DNA from 2 places in the Streptomyces sp. NPDC052687 genome. Region 2 is predicted to be linked to the other one. Evidence: riboswitches for the same ligand, from Rfam matches in the RefSeq annotation. Region 2 holds a riboswitch; the other holds the start of a gene.

Region 1 (9,910 bases), on a different contig from region 2:
TGGACGTACTCGACGACCTTCGACGAGCGCGTCACGTCGAAGCGGGTGAGGTTGCCGCACAGGGTGCAGCGCCACCGCGTCGTGGCGGTCGGCAGGGGAACCGTCATCGTGACTGTTCGCTTTCCTTCTAGTGTCCGTGACACGCCGGTCTTCCCGCGGCGTGTGGCTCGTAACCCTACGGCCTGCCGGGTGCCGGGCGCCCGTCTGTCCACGGCGGCGAGGCGGTCTGTGCGGTTGCGTCCGGTTACGTCATGCTCTGTGTTCGTGATCAGCAAGTGGAACATGCCGAGGTGGCCGGGCCGCCGCCGGCCGTCGGCGCCGGTGACGTACGTCCTGATGGCCCTGTGTTGCGGGATCTTCCTGCTGGGCCCCGCCTCGGGTCTCAATCCGGTGTACGGCACCGGCGACGAGCTGCTCGCCGCGCAGCGGGCCTACTTCCGGCACTGGGGCGTGGTCCCCGCAGAACTGTTCGAAGGGTCCCCGCGGGCGGCCCTCACCCCGGCCACCGCGCTGTTCGTGCACGGCACCTGGGTGCACCTGCTCGGCAACATGCTCTTCTTCTACGTCTTCGGGGTCATGACCGAGGAGCGGATGGGCCGGGTGCAGTTCATCCTCTTCTACCTCGGCTGCGGCTACCTCGCCCTGCTCGGCTACGCGTGCGCGAACTCCGGCTCCGAACAGTCACTGGTCGGGGCGTCCGGGGCGATCTCGGCGGTGCTCGGCGCGTTCCTCTTCCTGTTCCCGCGGGCCCGCGTGACCAGCCTGCTGCCGTTCCTGCTCTTCCTGCCGCTGCGCTTCCCCGCCTGGCTGGTGCTGCCCTTCTGGGCGGCCCTCCAGTGGCTGGCGGCGGGCCAGGCCTCGCAGGGGCCGGGCGTGGCCTATCTGGCCCACGTGGTGGGGTTCGCGCTGGGCCTGCTCTTCGCGTGGGCCCGGTTCCGGCCTGCGACTAGAGTGAGGGCCGCCCCAGCTCCGGCACCCGAGGGAGAGAACCAGCCGTGATCACCGCGATCGTCCTGATCAAGACCAGCGTGGACCGGATCCCCGAGATCGCGGAGTCGATCGCCGCGCTGGACAACGTCAGCGAGGTCTTCTCCGTGACCGGCACCTACGACCTGATCGCCATGGTCCGGGTCAAGGAGCACGAGGACCTGGCCGAGGTCATCCCGGGCCGCATCAGCAAGATCCCCGGCGTGGAGGCGACGGACACGCACGTGGCGTTCCGCACCTACTCCCAGCACGACCTGGAGGCGGCGTTCGCGATCGGCCTGGACAACTGAGCGACGGCAGCGGACGCGCCCGAAAGGGGCGCGGGGAACCGCGCGACCGGCCCCGCACCCGCCCGGTCGCGGCACCCCCTGCGGCGGGATGAAGGCCTTCTCACCTCCGGCTCATCCTCGGCGCACCGCCGGGGGACAGGCCGGCCGCATGGTCTTCACGCGCAGGATGGCGGCCCTCGCCGCCGTCGTGGTGATCCCCCTCGGGATCGCCGCGACCAGTTTCGCCCTCACGGACAGTCCCGAGCCGCCGAAGGTCCCGGCGAGAGTGGAGCTGGACAGCGGCTCGCCCACGCCCGCGCCGTCCCGGACCGCGCGGAGCGCGACACCGGCGCCCGTGCCCGCGCCGAGCGACCAGGTCGTCTCCCGGCCCCCGGTCACTGATGCCCCCGGCGGTGATGACGATGACGACGACCGCGGCGCCGGAGACGACGACGGACCCGGCGACGACGGCTGACCCGCCGCGCCGGCGGATCTCCGCCCGCGTCCGCATCCTGCTCTGGCTGCTGCTGGTGATGGCGGTCGCGCTCGCCTCGGTGGCGACCACCACCCGCTCGATCCTGCTGCGCGACACCGACCAGCGGATCGGCAATCTGCTCGCGCAGGAGGCCGGCGAGTTCGCCCACTTCTAACTGCCGCCCGGCGGGCGGGAGTTGATCCGACTGCACCGCGTCGACCCGTCCGGCCTCGACCCCCGCCTGCGCACGACGGACCTCCTGGTCGCCTGCAACCCGTACAACGTGCTGTGCGGGGAGCGCGGCGTGGCCCGGGGGTTCGGGCCGCAGAAGGGCGCGACGCCCGCGCAGGTCGAGCAGTTGTCGGCCGGTCTGGAGAACTGGGCGTACGTCCTCACCCGCGACCTCGGGGTGTCGGGCACCGATCTGCGCACCGGGCCCGGCACCGGCGCCTCCGGCGGTCTCGGCGCGGGGCTCGCCGCGCTCGGCGCCCGGCTGCCGCCCCGCTTCGACGTCCTGCTGGACCATCTCGACCTGGACGCCCGCCTCGCCCGCGCCGACCTGGTCGTCACCGCCGAGGGCGCCCTCGACCACCAGACGCCGCGCGGCAAGGTCCCGGCGGAGGTGGCCCGCCGGGCGAAGCGGTACGGCCGTCCGGTGCTCGCCCAGGCCGGCGCGCTCGGCGAGGGTGCGCACGAGGTGCCGGGCGTGGACGCGTTCAGCGGCATCCTGCCCCCCCCCCGATGGCCCTCGGGGAGGCGCTGGTGCGGGCGGGCGAACTGCTCGCGGACGCCACCGAGCGCGCCCTGCGGATGATCCTGCTGGGCGCCCGGCTACCGGCTCACGCGGAGGTGTCCGGCACGCAACGCCCGTCCTCGGTGCGGTAGTTCCACCGCGCGCCGTCCCGCACCAGCTCCTTGACCGCGCGCAGGAACCGCTCCACGTGCTCGTCCGGCGTGCCCGCGCCGAAGCTGACCCGGATGGCGTTGAGGGACTTCTCGCCGGGCGCCGCCTCGGGGGCGCCGCACTCGCCCTGCGTCTGCGGGTCGCTGCCGAGCAGGGTGCGCACCAGCGGGTGGGCGCAGAACAGGCCGTCGCGCACCCCGATGCCGTACTCGGCGGACAGCGCGGCGGCGAAGTGGGAGCTGTTCCAGCCGTCGACGACGAAGGAGATCACGCCGACGCGCGGGGCGTCGTCCCCGAACAGGGACAGCACGCGCACCTCGGGCACCTCGGCGAGCCCGGCGCGTACCGTCTCGATGAGGTGGCGCTCGCGGGCGACCAGGGTGTCGAACCCGGCCTCGGTGAGCGCCTTGCAGGCGGAGGCGATGGCGTAGACGCCGATCACGTTCGGGGAGCCCGCCTCGTGCCGGGCGGCGCTCTCGTGCCACTCCACGTCCACGCCGCCGTCCTCGCGCCGGGTCACCTTGCGGCTCGCGCCGCCGCCCGCGAGATACGGCTCGGCCTCGCGCAGCCAGTCGGCGCGGCCCGCGAGGACACCGGAGCCGAACGGGGCGTACAGCTTGTGCCCGGAGAAGGCGACCCAGTCCACGTCCAACTCCCGTACGGAAACGGGGTGGTGGGGCGCGAGCTGGGCGGCGTCCAGCACGATCCGGGCGCCGTGCGCGTGCGCCGCGGCGGCCAGCTCCCGTACGGGCCACAGCTCACCGGTGACGTTGGAGGCGCCGGTGACGCAGACCAGGGCCGGCCCGTAGGGCTCGCGGTCGGCGAGGGCGCGCTCCAGGGTGGCCACCGCCTCGGCCGGGGTGCGGGGCGCGTCCAGGTAGGTGACCTGGGCGTCGCGCCAGGGCAGCAGGGAGGCGTGGTGCTCGGTCTCGAAGACGAAGACCCGGCAGCCGGCGGGCAGCGCGGCGGCGAGCAGGTTGAGCGAGTCGGTGGTGGACCGGGTGAAGACGACCTGGTCACCGTCCCGGCAGTCCAGGAACTCGGCGACGGTCGTCCGAGCGTTCTCGAACAGGTCCGTGGACAGCTGGGAGAGGTATCCGGCGCCGCGGTGCACGCTGCCGTAGTACGGGGCGTACGCGGCGACGTCGTCCCACACCCGCTGGAGGGCGGGCGCGCTGGCGGCGTAGTCGAGTGCTGCGTAGGTGACCTCGCCGCCGGTGACGAGCGGCACGGTGACATCACGGCCCAGAACGGGCAGCGGGGCACAAACGGACCGGTCGGCGGCAGCAGTGGAGACGGACATGGCGAACTCCCGTGAGGCGAAGGGGAAAAGAAAGCGAAAAAGGGTGTGCGGAGGCGGGGCTCGGCGGCCCTAAGGCATTCGCTTGCTCACGGAAGGCTCCCTCGAACGACCAGGACCCCTGGCCCCACACTTGCGGAGAAGCGTGCGAGGGGTCCGCGCTTGCCGTAGGCCTTGCTGCCGTACGGCCTGGTCTTCACCCGGGGCACCCCGCCACGGACGGAGGGTTGCCGGACAGTCGGCCGGGGCCTCATGACTGTCACTCATGACCTGGTACAGGAACGTAGACGAAATGATCGTCGCCCCGCAACCCGTGTCCGGATCGCGGGACGACACACCTCTGACGTCACGCGTTGCTGGCGGCCACCCAGCGGTCCAGCGTGCGCCGGGCCGCGCCCGAGTCGATCGACTCCGCCGCCTTCGCCATCCCGGCGCGGATCTGCTCGGTCAGCGGGGCGTCGCCCGGGTGCAGGGCGACCAGCGCCGCCGCCGAGTTCAGCAGCACCGCGTCGCGGACCGGGCCCCGCTCGCCGTCCAGCAGCCGGCGGGCCACCTCGGCGTTGTAGGAGGCGTCCGCGCCGCGCAGCGCCTGCACCGGGACCAGTTCGATGCCGACGTCGCGGGGGTCGAAGGCCTCCTCGGTGACCTTGCCGTCGCGGACGATCCACACCCGGGAGGTGGCGGTGGTCGTCAGCTCGTCGAGCCCGTCGTCGCCGCGGAACACCAGCGCCGAGTTGCCGCGCTCGGCGAGCACCCCGGCGACGATCGGCGCCATCCGCGGATCGGCAACGCCGACCGCCTGGGCCCTCACCTTCGCCGGGTTGGTCAGCGGGCCCAGGACGTTGAACGTGGTGCGGATGCCCAGCTGGCCGCGGGCGGCGGCGACATGGCGCAGCGCCGGGTGGAACTTCACCGCGAAGCAGAAGGTGATGCCCGCCTCCTCGGCGACCTCCGCCACCCGCTGCGGCGTCAGCTCCAGATTGACGCCGAGCTTCTCCAGCACGTCGGAGGCGCCGGACGCGGAGGACGCGGCGCGGTTGCCGTGCTTGACCACCTTCGCGCCGGTGCCGGCCACGACGATGGAGGACATGGTGGAGATGTTCACCGTCTTCGCGCCGTCGCCGCCGGTGCCGACGATGTCGACGGTCTCGCCGGGCACCTGGATCACCCTGGCGTGCGCGTACATCGCCCGGACCAGGCCGGTGATCTCCTCGACCGTCTCGCCCTTGGCCCGCAGCGCCACCACGAACCCGGCGATCTGCGCGTCGGTCGCCTCCCCGCGCATGATGCGGTCCATCGCCCAGGCGGTGTCCTCGGCGCTCTGGTCCCGGCCCTCCAGCAGACCGTTCAGCACCGCGGGCCAGGAACGGCCCGCCGCGGTGTCGCCTCCAGCGGGGGTCACAGCGCTCATCAGCCGCTCCTGATCGTCGTAGGGCACAGGGCACACCACCCGGTGTGATCCCAGCCTATCCAGCCCGGGGCACGGCGAAGGGCCCCCGTCCGAACACCGGACGGGGGCCCTTGGCCGTGGCGTGGCGAACGCAGCGATCAGTGGTGGCCGTGGCCGCTCGTGATCTCCTTGTACTCCTCGACGGTCGGCTTGGCGACCTGGCTGTCCTCGCCGAAGTACGCCTTGCTGAGCTTGGCGCGCAGCTTCTCGGAGCCCTTCACCTTGCGCTCGACACCGTTCTCGTCGACCGTGGGGCCGATCTCGGCCGGCTGGTACTGGTCGTGCGCCGTGAGGCTGTACAGGGCCGCCTGGCTGAGCGGCTCGTGGACCTCGATGTACTCACCGTGCGGCAGGCGCTTGATGGTGCCGGTCTCGCGACCGTGCAGCACCTTGTCCTTGTCCCGGCGCTGCAGGCCGAGGCAGATCCGCTTGGTGACCACGAAGGCGATGACCGGGCCGACGAAGAAGCCGATCCGGACGAACCAGGTGACCGCGTTGATCGACAGGTGGAAGTGCGTGGCGACGATGTCGTTGCCACCACCGATCAGCATGATCATGTACGCGGTGACCCAGGCGACACCGAGCGCGGTGCGGGTGGGGGCGTTGCGCGGGCGGTCCAGGATGTGGTGCTCGCGCTTGTCGCCGGTGACCCAGGACTCGATGAACGGGTAGACCGCGATCGCCGCCAGGAAGAGACCGAACAGCACCAGCGGGACGAACACGCCGAGGACCAGCGTGTGACCCCACAGGTTGATCTCCCAGCCGGGCATGGCGCGGACGAGACCCTCGGCGAAGCCCATGTACCAGTCGGGCTGGGCGCCGGTGGACACCATGTCCGGGCGGTACGGGCCCAGGGCCCAGATCGGGTTCACCGTCGCGATGCCGGCGAGGACCGCGATGACACCGAAGACCAGGAAGAAGAAGCCTCCGGCCTTGGCCATGTAGACCGGCAGCAGCGGCATGCCGACGACGTTGTTGTTGGTCTTGCCGGGACCCGCGAACTGCGTGTGCTTGTGGTAGAAGACCAGGATCAGGTGGGCCACCACGAGACCGAGCATGATGCCCGGCAGCAGCAGGATGTGGATCGAGTAGAACCGGGCGACGAAGTCGTCGCCGGGGAACTCCCCGCCGAACAGGAACATCGAGATGTACGTGCCGACGATCGGCACGGACAGGATCGCGCCCTGCGTGAAGCGGACACCGGTGCCGGAGAGCAGGTCGTCCGGGAGCGAGTAGCCGGTGAAACCGGTGAACATGCCGAGGACGAACAGCAGGAAGCCGAACAGCCAGTTGATCTCACGCGGCTTGCGGAACGCGCCGGTGAAGAAGACGCGCATCATGTGCACGAACATGCCGGCGAGGAAGACGATGGCCGCCCAGTGGTGGATCTGCCGGATCAGCAGACCGCCGCGGACGTCGAAGCTGATGTCCAGCGTCGACTTGTAGGCCTCGCTCATCAGCTGGCCCTGCATCGGGATGTAGCTGCCGTGGTACTCCACCTCGTTCATCGACGGGTGGAAGAACAGGGTCAGGTACACACCCGTGAGGATGATGATGAGGAAGCTGTAGAGGCAGACCTCGCCCAGCATGAAGGACCAGTGGTCCGGGAAGATCTTCCGCATGTTGGCCTTGGCCAGGGAGTAGATCCCCAGCCGGCCGTCGGCCCAGTCGGCGACGCGCTCGCCGGCCGGTGCCTTCCCGCGAGAGCGGGACTCGGTGGGTTCGTTGGTGCTCATCCGCGCTCCCAGAATGCAGGACCGACGGGCTCTTCGAAGTCGCCGAGCGCTTCGAGGTAACCCTCGTCGTTCACACCGATGCGCAGCTGCGGCAGCGGGTGACCGGCGGGACCGAAGATGACCCGGGCACCGTCGGAGAGGTCGAAGGTGGACTGGTGGCAGGGGCACAGCACGTGGTGCGTCTGCTGCTCGTACAGGGAGATCGGGCAACCGACGTGCGTGCAGATCTTGGAGTACGCCACGATGCCCTCGTGCGACCACTCGAGCTCGCGCTTGTCCTTGATGTCCTCCGGCCTGATCCGGACGAGCATCAGGGCGGCCTTGGCGATCTCGTTCTGGAAGCCGTGGTCGTGCTCCTCCAGGCCCTCGGGCTTGGCGAAGGTCAGCGAGCCCACCGCGACGTCCGACGGCCGCAGCGGCTCGTTGGTGTTCATGTTGACGATCAGCTTGCCCCTGGACCACAGGGTGTGGCGCAGCTTGTCCCCGGGCAGCGGACCGAGGTCGCGCAGCAGGACCACGCCGGACAGCGGCACCATGGCCATCGCGCCGAACATGGTGTTGCGGATCAGCTTGCGCCGGCCCAGCTGGGACTCGGCGGCGCCCTGCCGGAAGTCGGCGTGCACCTGGGCACGGACGTCGGCCGGGGCCTCGACCGGGTGCCGCTCCCCGACCAGCTCGTGGTCGGACATCAGGGTGCGGCCCCAGTGGACCGCGCCCGCGCCGATGCAGAACAGCGCCACGCCCAGGGTCAGGCCCAGCGCGAAGTTCATCGCGTTGATGTGCCCGAGCGTGAAGACGTAGATCGACTTGTCGTGCGGGATCGCCACGAACGAGGCGATGAAGCCGATGGTGGCCAGCATCGACACCGTGAACAGCAGGGCCACCGTGCGCTCGGACCGCTTGGCGGCCCGCTCGTCGATGTCCTGGACGCGGGGCTCGTGCGGCGGCAGGCCCGGGTCGGCGAACGGGTCCTTCTCGTCCGCGACGCCCAGCGCGCCGTGTGCGGTGTCCTGCGGCGCGGGCAGGTTCTCTTCGGGAATGTCTTGGCTGCTCATGACTTCTTGGCCTTTGCGGTCCGGGCGGCCACCCACACGGCGATGGCGATAAGGGTGCCGAGGCCGAAGATCCAGCCGAAGAGGCCTTCGGCGACCGGGCCGATGCCGCCCAGCTCCATCCCGCCGGGGGTCTCCGTCTCGTCGCTGTTGACCGCGTTCAGGTACGCGATGATGTCCTTCTTATTCTGTTCCGACAGGGTGGTGTCGGGGAAGGAGGGCATGTTCTGCGGGCCGGTCTGCATGGCCTCGTAGATGTGCTTCGGGTCCACGCCTTCCAGGGACGGCGCGTACTTGCCCTTGGTGAGGGCACCGCCCTTGCCGGTGAAGTTGTGGCACTGCGCGCAGTTGTTGCGGAACAGCTCGCCACCCTTGGCGATGTCCGCGCCCTCCGGACCGTACTGCTCCTCGGTCGGGACGGCGGGACCGGCACCCAGCGAGGAGATGTACGCGGCGAGCTGGTCGATCTCGGCCTGGGTGTAGATGTTCTTCTTCCGCGGCACCTGGGCGCCCTGGGAGGTGGCGGCCGGCATGCGGCCGGTGCCGACCTGGAAGTCGACGGCCGCCGCACCCACGCCGACCAGGCTCGGACCGTCGGAGGTGCCCTGACCGCCGGTGCCGTGGCAGCTGGCGCAGCCTACGGCGTAGAGCTTCTTGCCCTCGTCGATGGCAAGGGACTGGGCGGTTTCATCGGCCTGCGCCTTGCCCGCGGGTGCGAACGCGGCGTACAGCCCCCCGGTAGCCGCCAGCGCGAGGAGTAGGACGACGACCGCCGCCAGCGGATGGCGTCGTCGTGCGGAGAGCTTTTTCACGGATTACCCCGGTGTCAGGATCTTCTGCGTCGATGCTTCTGGGATGTGCGTGTTACGGGAACGCGCGTGGGATCGGGTCCGGCTACTTGATCATGTAGATCGTGGCGAAGAGGCCGATCCAGACGACATCGACGAAGTGCCAGTAGTAGGACACGACGATGGCGGCGGTCGCCTGCTCGTGGGTGAACCTACGGGCCGCGTAGGTACGGCCAAGGACCAGCAGGAAGGCGATGAGACCGCCCGTCACGTGCAGGCCGTGGAAGCCGGTGGTCAGGTAGAAGGCCGAGCCGTAGGGGTCGGAGGAGAGCGAGAGGCCCTCGTGCTTGACCAGCTCGGTGTACTCGTACACCTGGCCGCCGATGAAGATCGCACCCATGATGAAGGTGACGATGAACCACATCCGGAGCTTCTTCACGTCACCGCGCTCGGCGGCGAAGACGCCGAGCTGGCAGGTGAGGGAGGAGAGCACCAGGATCGTGGTGTTCGTCGCCGAGAACGGGAAGTTCAAGGCGTCCGCCTTCTCACTCCAGAACTCGGGTCCTGTCACCGATCGCAGGGTGAAGTACATCGCGAAGAGGGCCGCGAAGAACATCAGCTCGGAACTCAGCCAAATGATGGTTCCGACGCTGACGAGGTTCGGTCGGTTGACCGACGGGTGCGCGTGCCCGGTGTCTACTGTCGTTGCTGTCGCCACGACCGACATTATGTCGGTCGCTTATCTCGCCCTCACTCCGGGGGGTGCCGTTCGGAGTGTTGCCCTGGGCGATACCGGTGCTGACGTGGTGTGCAGGGGAGTAGCATCCGGGCCTACGGGCCTTTCCGTACGACGCCGAAGTCACGGAGGAAGCTATGCAGCCGACCGCCACGGTGCTGGTCTACAGCGACGACTCCAACACCCGCGAGCAGGTGCGGCTAGCGGCCGGGC
Region 2 (8,361 bases):
TGCGCAGCGCCGCCGCGTCGTAGGGCGCCAGCTCGTCGAAGCGGCCCGCCAGGACCTTCTGCGCCCACAGCGGGTCCTGGAGCAGGGCGCGGCCCACGGCGACCAGGTCGAACTCGTCGCGCTCCAGGCGGTCGAGGAGGTTGTCGAGGCTGCCGACGGGCGCCCCCTCGCCGGCGAAGGCGCGGATGAAGTCGCCGTCGAGGCCGACCGAGCCGACGGTGATGGTCTGCTTGCCGGTGAGCTTCTTGGTCCAGCCGGCCAGGTTGAGGTCGGAGTCCTCGAACTCGGGCAGCCAGTAGCGGCGCGTGGACGCGTGGAAGGCGTCGACGCCGGCCGCGGCGAGCGGCGTGAGGATGGCCTCCAGCTCCTCCGGCGTCTCGGCGAGCCGCGCGTCGTAGGCGTCCTGCTTCCACTGGGAGAAGCGGAAGATCACCGGGAAGCCGGGCGAGACGGTCTCGCGGACCGCCGCGACGATCTCGGCCGCGAACCGGCTGCGGGCCACCGGGTCGCCGCCGTAGGCGTCGGTGCGGCGGTTGGTGCCCGCCCACAGGAACTGGTCGATGAGGTAGCCGTGCGCGCCGTGCAGCTCGACCCCGTCGAAGCCGATGCGCTCCGCGGCGGCAGCGGCCTCGGCGAACGCGCCGATGACGTCGTCGATGTCCCGCTGGGTCATCGCCTCGCCGGTGCCCTCGGTGCCGTCCAGACGCAGCCCGGAGGGGCCGACGGCGGGCGCCTCGGGGAACGGCGGCTGCCCCGCCTTGCGGACCATGCCGATGTGCCACAGCTGCGGCACGATCCTCCCGCCCGCCGCGTGGACCTCCTCGGCGACCTTCGCCCACCCGGCCAGCTGCTCCTCACCGTGGAAGCGCGGGACCCGGTCGCTCTCCCCGGCCGAGGGGTGGCCGACGTAGGTGCCCTCGGTGACGATCAGTCCGACGCCCGCGGCGGCCCGGCGGGCGTAGTACGAGACGACGTCCGCGCCGGGGACGCCGCCCGGCGAGAACTGGCGGGTCATCGGCGCCATGACGATCCGGTTGCGGACGGTCAGCTCGTTGATCGTGACGGGGCGGGCGAGGATCTGCGCGGCACGGGCGGCCGGGGTGTCGGCGGTGACGGTCACCTGAGGGCTCCTTGGGTACCGAGTGGTATGTGCGTGTGCAACCATCCATAACCGGCTCACCTGGTTCCGGATTCCGTCCCGCCGTGTGACCCCGGACACGCCCGAGGGCGGCACCCCCAGCGGGAACTGGGGATACCGCCCTCGGAAAGGACCGGATCGATCGGGGACCGATCAGAAGTCCATGTCACCGCCCGGCATGCCGCCGCCGGCCGGGGCAGCGGCCTTCTCCGGCTTGTCGGCGATGACGGCCTCGGTGGTGAGGAACAGCGCGGCGATGGAGGCGGCGTTCTGCAGCGCGGAACGGGTCACCTTCGCCGGGTCGATGATGCCCTCGGCGACCAGGTCGACGTACTCGCCGGTCGCGGCGTTCAGGCCGTGACCCGGGGTCAGGTTGCGCACCTTCTCCACCACGACGCCGCCCTCGAGGCCGGCGTTGACGGCGATCTGCTTCAGCGGGGCCTCGAGCGCGAGCTTCACGGCCTGGGCGCCGGTCGCCTCGTCACCCTCCAGGTCCAGCTTCTCGAAGACCGAGGAGGCCTGGATGAGGGCCACGCCACCACCGGCGACGATGCCCTCCTCGACGGCCGCCTTCGCGTTGCGCACGGCGTCCTCGATGCGGTGCTTGCGCTCCTTCAGCTCCACCTCGGTGGCGGCACCGGCCTTGATGACGGCCACGCCGCCGGCCAGCTTCGCCAGACGCTCCTGGAGCTTCTCGCGGTCGTAGTCCGAGTCGCTGTTCTCGATCTCGGCGCGGATCTGGTTCACGCGGCCCGCGACCTGGTCGGCGGAGCCGGCGCCGTCGACGATGGTGGTCTCGTCCTTGGTGATGACGACCTTGCGGGCGCGGCCCAGGAGGTCCAGGGTCGCGTTCTCCAGCTTGAGGCCGACCTCCTCGGAGATGACCTCGCCGCCCGTGAGGATGGCGATGTCGCCGAGCATGGCCTTGCGGCGGTCGCCGAAGCCCGGGGCCTTGACGGCGACGGACTTGAAGGTGCCGCGGATCTTGTTGACGACCAGGGTCGACAGGGCCTCGCCCTCGACGTCCTCGGCGATGATCAGCAGCGGCTTGCCCGACTGCATGACCTTCTCCAGGAGCGGGAGCAGGTCCTTGACGTTGGAGATCTTGGAGTTGGCGATGAGGATGTACGGGTCCTCGAGGACCGCCTCCATGCGCTCCATGTCGGTGGCGAAGTACGCCGAGATGTAGCCCTTGTCGAAGCGCATGCCCTCGGTGAGCTCCAGCTCCAGACCGAAGGTCTGGGACTCCTCGACGGTGATGACGCCTTCCTTGCCGACCTTGTCCATGGCCTCGGCGATCAGCTCGCCGATCTGGGTGTCGGCGGCGGAGATGGAGGCCGTGGAGGCGATCTGCTCCTTGGTCTCGACCTCCTTGGCCTGGTCGAGCAGCGCGCCGGAGACGGCCTCGACGGCCTTCTCGATGCCGCGCTTCAGGGCCATCGGGTTGGCACCGGCGGCGACGTTGCGCAGACCCTCGCGGACCAGCGCCTGGGCGAGGACCGTGGCCGTGGTCGTACCGTCACCGGCGACGTCGTCCGTCTTCTTGGCGACTTCCTTGACCAGCTCGGCGCCGATCTTCTCGTACGGGTCCTCGAGCTCGATCTCCTTGGCGATGGAGACGCCGTCGTTGGTGATCGTGGGGGCGCCCCACTTCTTCTCGAGGACGACGTTGCGGCCCTTGGGGCCGAGGGTCACCTTGACGGCGTCCGCGAGCTGGTTCATGCCGCGCTCGAGGCCGCGCCGCGCCTCCTCGTCGAACGCGATGATCTTGGCCATGTGAAGTGGTCCCTCCAGGACTGGGGGTGATTACTTCGGACCGCGCCCGCGCCCGCGACGGACGGCCCCGGCCGGTTGGTTCCTTGCCCCACCCGGCCCGCGGCCTCACCGACCCGGTCCTTACGTTGTCACTCTCACCTTCAGAGTGCTAACGCCAATGATTAGCACTCGCCCCCATCGAGTGCAAGCGGCTCTCGGGGAGTGGGAGGCAGTCAGCGGTGGGCGAACAGGGGAACCGCGGTCCCGCGCCCGTGCGCCCGCGCGCCTCCCCGCGCACGCCGAAGGGCTCGCACCGGCGTGCGGTGCGAGCCCTTCGCAACAGCTGTTCAGGCGGTGACGCGAACCATGTCGGCCTGCGGGCCCTTCTGACCCTGCGAGATCTCGAACTCGACCCGCTGGCCCTCTTCCAGGGTGCGGTACCCGTCCATCTGGATCGCGCTGTAGTGGACGAAGACGTCCGCACCACCGTCGACCGCGATGAAGCCGTACCCCTTCTCCGCGTTGAACCACTTGACGGTGCCCTGAGCCATGCCTAACTCCCCTATTACTGGCCCTTGCACAGATCCACACTTCGCGGATCCGGGTCAGACCTCGCCCCCCAGTCAGCGGGGGCGTGCGCCGGAACGCGTCGACCGCGGCTGAATGTATCTGTCCAACTGCCGTCTGCAACAGGTCAATCGGACGAGAAATCCGGGCACCGGTGATCGGTTATTTACGGAGAATTCACCCGAATTCCGGGCAAGTCGGGCCCGGCATAAGGAACGAAAGGCGCAAAAGGCCCGCTGATTTTGGCTGCATCTCGACGCAGCTCCATCTCGCGAAGCGGAGCGGGTTCCCCAACTCTACCGCGCTCAACCACATGGAATTGCCCCCTCCGCATCTCTCACGGTGGGGGCAATTCGATGAACAGTGTGTGACAGCGGCGAACTCAGCAGCCGCCCGCGACCGCCGGAATGATCGAAACGCCCGCGCCGTCGGGCGTGGCCGTCTGCAGGCCCTGCTCGAACCGGACGTCGTCGTCGTTGACGTACACGTTGACGAACCGGCGCAGCTTGCCCTGGTCGTCCAGCACGCGGGCGGCGATGCCGGTGTGGTTCTTCTCCAGGTCGGCGATGACCTCGGCGAGGGTCGCCCCTTCGGCGGTGACCTCGGCCTGCCCGCCGGTGTAGGTGCGCAGGATGGTGGGGATGCGAACGGTCACGCTCATGCGAGGCCAGCCTCTCGGAAGGATTCCAGGTTCGGACGGATCGTCGCGGTGAGTCCCGTGCCGGCCACCGCGTCGAGGGTCTTCAGGCCGTCGCCGGTGTTCAGCACGACGGTGGTCTTCGTGGGGTCGAGGACGCCGCTCTCGATCAGCTTGCGGGTCACGCCGACCGTCACGCCGCCCGCCGTCTCCGCGAAGATGCCCTCCGTGCGGGCCAGCACCTTGATCGCGTCGACGATCTGCTCGTCGGTGACGTCCTCCACCGCGCCGCCCGTGCGCCGGGCGATGTCCAGGACGTACGGCCCGTCCGCCGGGTTGCCGATGGCCAGCGACTTGGCGATGGTGTCCGGCTTCTGCGGCCGGACCACGTCGTGCCCCGCCTTGTACGCCGCCGACACCGGCGAGCAGCCCTCGGCCTGCGCGCCGAAGATCTTGTACGGCCTGTCCTCGACCAGTCCGAGTTTGATCAGCTCCTGAAGACCCTTGTCGATCTTGGTGAGCTGGGAGCCGGAGGCGATCGGCACCACGATCTGGTCCGGCAGCCGCCAGCCCAGCTGCTCGCAGATCTCGTACGCCAGGGTCTTGGACCCTTCCGCGTAGTACGGCCGCAGGTTGACGTTGACGAAGCCCCAGCCCTCGCCCGCCGGGTCGCCGATCAGCTCGGAGCAGAAGCGGTTCACATCGTCGTAGTTGCCCTCGATGCCGACCAGTTCGCCGCCGTAGACCGCGGCCATGACGACCTTGCCCTGCTCCAGGTCGTGCGGGATGAACACGCACGAGCGGAAGCCGGCGCGGGCCGCCGCGGCGCCCACGGCGCCGGCCAGGTTGCCCGTGGAGGAGCAGGACAGGGTGGTGAAGCCGAAGGCGCGCGCCGCCTCCAGGGCCTGCGCGACCACGCGGTCCTTGAAGGAGTGGGTCGGGTTGCCGGAGTCGTCCTTGACGAAGAGCTTCCCGGCCTCGACACCCAGCGCGCGGGCCAGGTTGTCGGCCTGGACGAGCTTGGTCCAGCCCGGGTTCAGGTTCGGCTTGTCCGCCACGTCGGCCGGGACGGGGAGCAGCGGCGCGTACCGCCAGATGTTCGCGGGGCCCGCCTCGATGCGCCGGCGCAGCTCCTCGGCGTCGTACGCGGAGAAGTCGTAGGCGATCTCCAGCGGGCCGAAACACTCCTCGCAGGCGAAGACCGGGCCGAGCGGGACGCGGTGCCCGCACTCACGACAGGAGAGCGCGGCGGCGGGGCCGAGGTCTACGGTGGAAGTGTCCGCCGAAGCGGCGGCAGCGGAATCGGTGGTGCTTGCAACAGTCTGCACAGCCATGTGAGGCGAGGCCCTTTCTCCTCATCTTCCTCACGACGCACTTCGCCGTGAGACGGATTTGGCACCTTCCCTAGCCGGGGAGCCTCGCGAAAATGATCAACAACGATCTACGAGACCGGCTGGAGGGTTGCCGGGGCTTCATCGGGCCGTGTCCCTCTGCCCCTCTGGATGAGCTGTATGTGGTTGTCAGCGGCGGCGACCCCGGACATGCGATGGTCATCCGCGTTGCCCATGACTGTAACCGAAGGCCAGGACAGTTGAGATAGTCGTCCGAACCGCGAGATGGATCACAGAGGAATCCCGACAGTGAGGAGCCGCAGACCGTGCTGGAAGAAGTCGAGCGCTGGCTGAACACCCGCTCCTGGTCCGTGGCCGATCGCCCGCTGGTGAAGATCCTGGCCGCCAAACGCGCCACGGGCCAGACGGTGAGCGTCGTGCTGCCCGCGCTCAACGAGGAGGAGACGGTCGGCGACATCGTCACCGTCATCCGCCGCGACCTGGTGCGGCAGGTGCCGCTGGTCGACGAGATCGTCGTCGTGGACTCGGGCTCCACCGACCGCACCTCCGAGGTGGCCGCCGCCGCGGGCGCCCGGGTCGTTCACCGCGACGAGATACTGCCGCGGCTTCCGGCCGTCCCCGGAAAGGGTGAGGTGCTGTGGCGGTCCCTGCTCGTGACGCGCGGTGACCTCGTCTGCTTCGTCGACGCCGATCTGCGGGACTTCTCCTCCGACTTCGTCACCGGCATCGTCGGCCCGCTGCTGACCGACCCGGACGTGCACCTGGTCAAGGCGATGTACGACCGCCCGCTGGGCAACGCGGCCGGGCAGGGCGGCCGGGTCACCGAGCTGATGGCCCGCCCGCTGCTGAACATGCACTGGCCGCAGCTGGCCGGCTTCGTGCAGCCGCTCGGCGGCGAGTACGCGGCCCGCCGCTCGCTGCTGGAACAGCTGCCGTTCCCCGTCGGGTACGGCGTGGAGCTGGGGATGCTGGTCGACGCGCTGCACCTGGTCGGCCTGGACGCGCTCGCGCAGGTCGACGTCGGGGTGCGCAAGCACCGGCACCAGGACGGGCAGGCGCTCGGGCGGATGGCCGCGGCGATCTACCGCACGGCCCAGCTGCGGCTGGCGCGCGCGCATCTCGTGCGGCCGTCGCTGACCCAGTTCGAACGGGTCGGGGACGGCTTCGAGCCGCGGACGTACTGCGTGGACACGGTGGAGCGCCCGCCGATGGTGGAGATCGCGGAGTACGCGGCCCGCCGGGTGGCGTGACCCGGTCGGACCGCCTGTATACGGCCGAACCGTACGTTTGAGCGGTTGGGGGTCGGGCTAGGTTGAGGACCATGGCTTCGACGTCAGGTGCTGCACAGGTACTGGTGGCCTCCAACCGGGGCCCGGTCTCCTACCGGATCGGCGACGACGGCTCGCTGCACGCCAAGCGGGGCGGCGGCGGGCTGGTGTCGGGTCTGTCGGCGATCGGGCCCGACGCGGGCGCGCTGTGGGTGTGCTCCGCGCTCGGTGACGGCGACCGTGAGGCGGTGCGCCGCGGGATCGGCGAGGACGGCGTGCGGATGCTGGACATCCCGGCCGACGTGCACGCGGACGCGTACAACGGGATCGCGAACTCGGTGCTGTGGTTCGTCCACCACATGCTGTACCAGACGCCGCTGGAGCCGGTCTTCGACGCGGAGTTCCGCCGCCAGTGGGCGTCCTTCGAGACGTACAACCGGGCCTTCGCCGAGGCGCTGGCGGCCGAGGCGGCCGGAGGCGCGGCGGTGCTGGTGCAGGACTACCACCTGGTGCTGGTCCCCGGGATGCTCCGCGAGCTGCGGCCCGACCTGCGCATCGGCCACTTCTCGCACACCCCCTGGGCGCCCCCGGAGTACTTCCGGATGCTCCCGGACGACATCGCCCGCGCCGTGCTGGGCGGGATGCTCGGCGCGGACCGGCTCGGGTTCCTCACCCGGCGCTGGGCCGACGCGTTCACCGCGTGCTGCGAGGCGTTCGCGGGCGGGCTCGGCTCCACCCGGATCGGGGTCCACGGGCTCGGCGCGGACGCCGACTTCCTGCGCCGGCGCGCGCACGAGGCGGACGTCGAGGAACGGATGACCGCGCTGCGCGCGGAGATCGGCGAGGGCCGCAAGACGATCGTCCGGGTCGACCGCACCGAACTGTCCAAGAACATCGTCCGCGGCCTGCTCGCCTACCGTCAGCTCCTCGCCGACCACCCCGAGTGGCGCGAACGCGTCGTCCACGTCGCCTTCGCCTACCCCTCCCGGCAGGACCTCGCCGTCTACCGCGACTACACCGCCGAGGTCCAGCGCCTGGCGACGGAGATCAACGACGAGTACGGCACCCCCGGCTGGACCCCCGTCGTCCTCCACGTCGAGGACGACTTCGCCCGCTCCCTCGCCGCCTACCGCCTGGCCGACGTCGCCCTGGTCAACCCCATCCGCGACGGCATGAACCTGGTCGCCAAGGAGGTCCCGGTCGTCTCCGACGAGGGCTGCGCCCTGGTCCTGTCCCGCGAGGCCGGCGCCTTCGAGGAACTGGGCGAGGACGCGCTCGTGGTGAACCCGTACGACATCGTGGGCACGGCGGACGCCCTCCACCAGGCCCTCACCCTGCCCCCCGCGGAACGGGCCGAACGCACCAAGCACCTGGCCGCAGCGGCCACGGCCCTCCCCCCGGCCCAGTGGTTCCTGGACCAGCTGACGGCCCTGACGAACGAGCAGAACTGACACCCCTGCCTGACGGCCCGGCAGGACGCAGGACCCTGCCCGGCCGGGACGGCTGAGAGGGCGGAACGCCGTCACGCGGCGGAGGCTGACAGGGCGGGGGCCTGGGGCCCTAGGCCCGGACGGGGCGAGGGCTCTGAGGCCGGCCGCCCGACGAGCCGGGGCTCAAGAGCCGGCCGCCTGACGAGCGGGACAT

What was found. A riboswitch is a leader RNA that binds a small molecule or an ion and turns the genes downstream of it on or off. The one in region 2 is predicted to bind S-adenosylmethionine.
Region 1: it holds a riboswitch for S-adenosylmethionine, as region 2 does, so the genes downstream of both, AB0K92_RS18750 (aminotransferase class V-fold PLP-dependent enzyme) here and thrC (threonine synthase) in region 2, are expected to answer to the same signal.

Annotation. Positions count from the first base shown of each region.
Region 1 covers NZ_JBFATR010000021.1:42,004-51,913, reverse strand. The annotation lists gene AB0K92_RS18780 (hypothetical protein) at 1-107, opposite strand, end outside; gene AB0K92_RS18775 (rhomboid family intramembrane serine protease) at 283-999, shown strand; gene AB0K92_RS18770 (Lrp/AsnC ligand binding domain-containing protein) at 996-1,277, shown strand; gene AB0K92_RS18765 (small secreted hydrophilic protein) at 1,426-1,731, shown strand; partial or broken gene AB0K92_RS18760 (two-component sensor histidine kinase) at 1,679-1,894, shown strand; partial or broken gene AB0K92_RS18755 (glycerate kinase) at 1,907-2,616, shown strand; gene AB0K92_RS18750 (aminotransferase class V-fold PLP-dependent enzyme) at 2,571-3,938, opposite strand; SAM riboswitch class IV at 4,089-4,206, opposite strand; gene trpD (anthranilate phosphoribosyltransferase) at 4,282-5,346, opposite strand; gene AB0K92_RS18740 (cytochrome bc complex cytochrome b subunit) at 5,484-7,121, opposite strand; gene AB0K92_RS18735 (Rieske 2Fe-2S domain-containing protein) at 7,118-8,176, opposite strand; gene AB0K92_RS18730 (c-type cytochrome) at 8,173-8,985, opposite strand; gene AB0K92_RS18725 (heme-copper oxidase subunit III) at 9,068-9,688, opposite strand; gene AB0K92_RS18720 (hypothetical protein) at 9,835-9,910, shown strand, end outside.
Region 2 covers NZ_JBFATR010000003.1:146-8,506, reverse strand. The annotation lists gene AB0K92_RS04810 (NADH:flavin oxidoreductase) at 1-1,120, opposite strand, end outside; gene groL (chaperonin GroEL) at 1,292-2,914, opposite strand; gene AB0K92_RS04800 (cold-shock protein) at 3,241-3,444, opposite strand; gene AB0K92_RS04795 (MoaD/ThiS family protein) at 3,843-4,121, opposite strand; gene thrC (threonine synthase) at 4,118-5,431, opposite strand; SAM riboswitch class I at 5,450-5,606, opposite strand; gene AB0K92_RS04785 (glucosyl-3-phosphoglycerate synthase) at 5,755-6,699, shown strand; gene AB0K92_RS04780 (trehalose-6-phosphate synthase) at 6,771-8,168, shown strand.